DNA from 2 places in the Paenibacillus sp. PK4536 genome. Region 2 is predicted to be linked to the other one. Evidence: a T-box and tRNA genes for the amino acid it is inferred to sense, from the RefSeq annotation. Region 2 holds a T-box; the other holds one or more tRNA genes.
What was found. The T-box of region 2 lies ahead of leuS (leucine--tRNA ligase). A T-box ahead of a tRNA ligase gene usually reads a tRNA of that ligase, here a tRNA-Leu.
Positions count from the first base shown of each region.

Region 1: it encodes a tRNA-Leu, which carries the amino acid that the T-box ahead of leuS (leucine--tRNA ligase) is inferred to sense. The anticodon was not compared.

Region 1 covers NZ_CP126313.1:2,846,398-2,849,826, reverse strand. The annotation lists gene PO903_RS12770 (hypothetical protein) at 1-347, opposite strand, end outside; tRNA gene PO903_RS12765 (tRNA-Ala) at 445-515, opposite strand; gene PO903_RS12760 (ABC transporter substrate-binding protein) at 783-1,757, shown strand; tRNA gene PO903_RS12755 (tRNA-Leu) at 2,022-2,105, shown strand; gene PO903_RS12750 (aldo/keto reductase) at 2,177-3,139, opposite strand; gene PO903_RS12745 (tautomerase family protein) at 3,140-3,429, opposite strand, start outside.
Region 2 covers NZ_CP126313.1:4,739,042-4,742,470, reverse strand. The annotation lists gene PO903_RS21015 (FGGY-family carbohydrate kinase) at 1-466, shown strand, start outside; gene PO903_RS21010 (MFS transporter) at 537-1,790, shown strand; T-box leader at 1,848-2,129, shown strand; gene leuS (leucine--tRNA ligase) at 2,245-3,429, shown strand, end outside.

The DNA of each region.
Region 1 (3,429 bases), 1.9 Mb from region 2:
TGCCAGTTGGTGAGATCGGGTAATTTCTGCTGAGTCCAGTAATGTAAAAGAATTTGAATGATCTCCTGGTGATTGGATGTATGATACGCATAATGTTGAAACGCAGATTTATCTCCTTCAGGCACCAACCGAATCTCAACCACCATCCCTTCCCCTTCATGTTGTTCCGAAGCCGCTTGTATGTAGATACTATGTTCGATAGGCTGACTTGGAGTGAGAATAACATAGTCATAGATACCTGTTTGGAAATCGAGCACGATATCGGAAATGACAGATGCTTCGATCGAGTCATTATCGTAGATCGTGCCGTTGCTGTCGATGGTATAAGTGAGTTGTTGGTAAGACATGGGTTGGAACCTCCTGTAAGTTTTATGTATTGGAATGAGTCTATTATACGCAAAAAATCCGCTAAACACGAAAAGTGTCTAACGGATTTTTATTTTATGGAGCTAGGCGGAATCGAACCGCCGACTGATCGCTGCCAGCGACCTATTTTCCCCCTAAACTATAGCCCCATGTTTAGTTATAACTCAACCTATTTCTCTCATAATCATGTGGAGAGAAAAAATACATAAAGCAACAACTACATTAATTTATCACATCTACCTATACCCCGTCAAGAAAGATCCTTTTACACCTCTTTCTCTCCTTCCTGCAATCTAAATTCACACCTCTACCCCCGCAGTCTGTGACAAGCGGGTGACAGTTGGGCGGAAGCGTTGACTTTGGTTCTGTGTGTATTGGTATAATGAAGTATAGTACTCAGAAAAGAGGCGAAAGCATTGAATTTTAATACCACTTATGCCAAAGCAGGATTGGGATTACTCCTAATGTTGGTTTTTTTGACGGCTTGCGGACAGCCTAAAGAAACGCGTGCCGATATTTTCAATCCCAATGGGATCAAAACGATGCCGATCAATGATTCTTTTGGAACGGTAAGTATTCCGGTTTCTCCGAAGCGTATTGCAGTCACTAGCCAATATGCACTGGATTACCTGAATGCGATTGATGTGAATGTGGCACTGGCTCCTAAGCCGACGGAAAGCAATCCTTTTCCTATCTATATGACAGATGAAGAAAAGAATAATATTTCACTGATCGAAGGCGAAGGTACCGAGATTAATCTATCTGCATTGAAAGGGCAAAAGCCTGATCTAATCTTCACTGATAATAGTGATCGTGCAGTCTATGATGAATTGTCCAAAATCGCACCAACGATCTATATCGCACAAACCAACGACTGGCGCAGTGAACTGTATAACTATGGAACGATTGTAGATAAAGAAACAGCTGTCAAACAATATCTCAATGCTTTCCAACAAGCGACCAATGCAAGTAAATCGAAGCTAACGCCTATTATTGGAACATCTACAGTAGCAGCGGCTTCAATCACCAAAGACGGCATGATGTTATACAACAATGCCAAAAATGGTGTAGGCGAAGTCATGTATCAGGATATGGCGCTTAAAGCTCCACCTATATTGCCAACAGATGCGGTATCGGCTCCGGCAACAGTTGCTCAGTTGCAAAGCACTAATCCAGATTATCTATTTATCTCTACAGGCGTTGCTGGTGATACACCTGACGCTTTGACCAAGCGAATGACAGCCACAGCAGATGGTGCAATATGGAACCAGTTAACAGCAGTACAGAATGGGCATGTTTATATTGTGGATCCTAGCTTTTTCAATAATACTCCTCCTGCTAAGACCTATGTATTAGAAACGATTTTGAAAAAAGTACAGGGTACATCTTAATCTAGTCTTTCTTCTCAATGCTCGATGGATTAAAATCTTTTTGATATAACAAACAACGATGAATCGGTGTCTCCTTTGAACTATCAAGGGAACAGTATATACGATTCATCGTTGTTTATTTTTGTACGAATGGTATGGATCAGACCAGCAAAAAACTTGTATTCACTTTTCAAATCCGATATAATCTTACTTACGGTGATTTGTTCACCACTCCCACATTAACTTCTCAGACAAACATCATGAACATGTGGAAGTTACATATTCGCGGTCATGGCGGAATTGGCAGACGCGCACGGTTCAGGTCCGTGTGGGCTTACCCCCGTGGAGGTTCGAGTCCTCTTGACCGCATACTTATTGTTTACTAAGCTTGTCTCGTCTATTGCGGGATGGGCTTTTTTATATTTCAATCTCTGTGCTATTCAATCTATAGAAGCTATCTGCTCCCATAGGGATACAGGCATAGTTCCTAATGACATCACCTGTTCGATCTCATCGATATGCGCTGTACGACTTGCTCCGATTAACATCGAATCTATTTGTGGATGTTTTATCGTCCACCATAATATTAACTGTACCAGTGTAACCCCTACTTCTTCTGCTATCACACGATATTTATCCACTTTTGTAAAATTCTCTTCTGTAAAATAATGCTTCATTCGTTCTTCGCCTTTGCCCATACGACTTTCAGGAGGAATATCTTGTAGCGATGAATAGCGTCCTGATAATATCCCTCTTGCCAGTGGACTGTAAATAATCTTCCCGATTCCAACTTGATCCGCATAAGGAAACACGTCTTGCTCTATATCTCGAGTCAGCACATTAAGCTCAGATTGAATAGAAGTAAAAGGTGTCCATTGATGCGTATCACTGAACTTGTAAGCAGCACGTAACTGATCTACAGCAAAGTTAGAACACCCGATTGCTCTGACTTTACCTTGCTGTACTAATTCATGCAATACAAGTAACGTTTCTTCAAGTGGTGTATGAGGGTCAAATTCATGAACTTGATACAGATCAATGTAATCGGTTTGCAGACGTTGTAGAGAACGATCGATCTCTTGCATGATATGGTGACGAGACAACCCTTCGTCCATTTTACCCTGACCCATACGCATACCTACTTTGGTTGCAAGGATCACCTGATCTCGTTTTCCTTTCAGCGCTTGACCGATGATCTGCTCTCCTAATCCATCTCCAATATGATCAATATCTTGCCTTTTGCCATAAAAGTTAGCTGTATCTATAAAATGAATACCTAGCGCTAGGCTTTGATCCAGAATACGTTGTGAAGCAGATGCATCGATCCATCTTCCAAATGCCATCGTTCCTAGACCAACTTTGGATACTTGAATATTGGAATGGCCTAATAGGTGCTTATCCATTTACTCATTCTCCTTTACCATTTGTGCCAGACCACTTCCAAATGACCAATCTTCAAATTCAGTCTCGATTAACATGATAAAAACATCTTCAATCCGAACGCCGACTTGCTCTGCTAGTTGCTTCGCTAATTGCATATACAGCTTTTTCTTTTTGACTACCCCTCGACCAGACTTCAACGTAATCTGGATATACAGTAATCCATCTGAACGATCTCCTTGTAAATAGTGTGGATCATATATAAATTGTTCTGACTGATGATGATGAAATACTTGAAAGCAATCTTTTACCG
Region 2 (3,429 bases):
TTATCTATCTTCTGCCAAAAATGCACGTGTACGTGGAGGATTTGTATTTGATGCTCCATTATCCGATCAATTAAGTCGTGCTCATTTTGTCAGATCCGCCTTACATGAGATTGCATTTTCAATCAAAGTGAACTTCGATCAACTGGCACAAGTGATATCACTAGATCGTTCGTATATCTGGGCATGTGGCGGAGGATTACAAAGCCGTACTCTGATCCAAAGTATTGCAGATCTGTTGGGCAAAGAAATTCGGATTCGTGCTGGGTTCGAACATGCATCTATTGTCGGTGCCGCTTATATCTGTAATGAAGCTTTGAGTATAGATTCAACGCAAGAAGAACAGATAGAATCTTTTTATCCTCAATCTTCAGATCAATTGCAAAAAGATTATCAACAATGGCATGCGGCACAGCTCTTTTTTGCACAATTACAATTAGCAGAATCAGCACCAACCCCTTCTGGATAAAAAATAATTACTTTTGATGGTACACATCAATATCCATAGTCAAAAAAGAAAAGGAGTGTGGAGTATGAATATATTGGATCGAGTCGGTATCCCCAAAACACTAGTCTGGGGCTATCTCGGAGTATTGATTTTTATGATGGGAGATGGGTTAGAAGCAGGTTGGTTAAGTCCTTATTTGGTTGAACGAGGACTTAGTGTACAACAAGCCAGTCTACTATTTACTGTATACGGAGTCACTCTTGCAATAGCTTCATGGTTCTCAGGCGTATTTTTAGAAGCATTTGGAGCGAAGAAGTCGATGTTGATTGGATTTATCGCTTATGTAATCGGTACGTCTGCTTTTATCGCTTTTGGCATCACTGATTTGAACTATCCAATAATGTTGTTAACGTATGCTGTCAAAGGATTCGGATATCCATTATTTGCGTATTCCTTTTTAACATGGGTCACTTATCGTAGTCCTGAAAATAAATTAAGTACTGCGATTGGTTGGTTCTGGGTCGCTTATTCCGGAGGTATGTTTGTTTTGGGAGCTTATTATTCCAGTTATGCAATCAAACATCTAGGGTATATGCAGACATTATGGAGTGCTGTAGTACTTGCAGGAATCGGAGCTATTTTTGCTTTGTTAATCAATCGTGATCGCTTACCGAAAAAAGCAGGAAATGCCCGTGAAACATTACGTGAGCTCGGCAAAGGCTTAACCATTGTCAAAACGCATCCCAAAGTCGGATTGAGTGGGATCATACGGGTTATCAATAGTGTAGGTTCCTACGGATTCCCTGTATTTTTACCATTACATATGGCACAGTACGGTATACAAACCGGTACATGGCTCAATATTTGGGGAACGATTTTCTTAGGTAATATCGTATTTAATCTACTATTCGGGATTATCGGTGATAAGTTTGGTTGGAGACAGACGGTGATGTGGTTTGGTGGAGTGGGGTGTGGAATTTTCACATTATTACTATTCTATGTTCCTGAATGGACGAACGGTAATTTGTGGATTACAACGATTGTTGGATTTATCTGGGGTGGATTGTTAGCCGGTTATGTTCCAATCGCTGCACTTGCTCCATCGGTTGCAGGTGGAAATAAAGGGCCTGCCATGTCGATCGTGAATCTAGGTGCGGGGTTATCTGCATTTATTGCGCCTGCAATCGCTTTTGCTTTTATTGGTACGATCGGTGCAGAAGGGGTCGTATGGATATTTGCTATCCTTTATTTTATCAGCGCAATTATTACCAAATTTATTACAACACCCGAAGAAGATGCCGCCAAATTAGCAGGCAAACGCAAAGTGCAAGAGAATATTGCGTAATCATTGACTTTCACAGGTGAATTTTTTAAAATAGAACTATTGTTATATTTTATAATACAATGCTCAGTGAAAAGGAATAGTAATATCAGTAAGCATGTAATGATAGAGAGTCGACGGGTGGTGCAAGTCGATATGATACTGGTATGAACTCACCTTGGAGATATGTTGCAAGAATATGTGGCACGCTGTGATCGTTAGCGATACATAGTCAGCGTTGTTATGATAGTTCTGAACGACATCGGCTTCCTACCGTTATCAGGCAACTAAGTGAGTGAATAGCAAAGTATGCTTGTTCACTAACTAGGGTGGTACCGCGAGACACAACCTCTCGTCCCTAGCGATATTATGCGCTATGGATGAGAGGTTTTTTTGTCGCATATGCGCAGTAAAACAGAACGAAATTAATCTACACCACAGACACAAACGGTCTTTAAGACCGAAGGAGGACACATTGATGACAGATTCAAAAACAGCTCAACCCGGTTATCATCCACAGCAGATCGAACCAAAGTGGCAAGGATATTGGGATCAGCACAAAACATTTAAAACACAAGAAGAACCAGGTAAGCCGAAATTCTATGCTTTGGATATGTTCCCTTACCCATCTGGAGCAGGACTACATGTAGGGCATCCTGAAGGGTACACAGCAACAGATATCGTGTCTCGTTACAAACGGATGCGCGGTTTTAATGTTCTTCACCCAATGGGCTGGGATGCTTTTGGTCTACCGGCAGAACAATACGCGATGGATACAGGTGAACATCCTCGTGATATTACATTCAAAAATATTGATAATTTCCGTCGTCAAATTAAATCACTAGGTTTCTCTTATGATTGGGATCGTGAGATCAGTACAACCGATCCACAGTATTACAAATGGACACAATGGATCTTTATCCAACTGTATAATAAAGGGCTCGCTTATGTAGACGAAGTAGCTGTGAACTGGTGTGAAGCATTAGGAACAGTACTTGCGAATGAAGAAGTTATTGATGGCAAAAGTGAACGTGGAGGACATCCAGTTGTCCGCAAACCGATGCGTCAATGGGTGTTACGCATCACTGAATACGCAGAGCGTCTGTTAGATGATTTGGAAGAATTGGATTGGACAGAAAGTATCAAAGATATGCAGCGTAACTGGATCGGCAAATCTGTCGGTGCAGAAGTTCATTTTGATATCGAAGGTACAGATAAGAATCTAACGGTATTTACAACTCGTGCAGATACATTATTCGGTGCAACATACTGCGTATTAGCTCCTGAACACGAATTAGTAGACCTGATTACAACACCTGAACAAAAAGCGGCTGTTAAAGCTTACCAAGACCAAGCAACGCATAAGAGTGATCTGGAGCGTACTGATTTGGCAAAAGATAAAACAGGCGTATTTACAGGTGCTTATGCGATTAATCCAGCAGGCGGAGAAAAATTACCAATCTGGATCGCTGATTATGTTCTTGCAGGTTATGGTACAGGCGCTATTATGGCTGTTCCTGCCCATGATGCTCGTGACTGGGAATTTGCGAAAAAATTCAATTTGGAAATTAAAGAAGTGGTAGCTGGTGGTAGTGTACAAGAAGAAGTGTACACAGGCGAAGGCGAACATGTAAATTCTGATTTCTTAAATGGATTAAATACA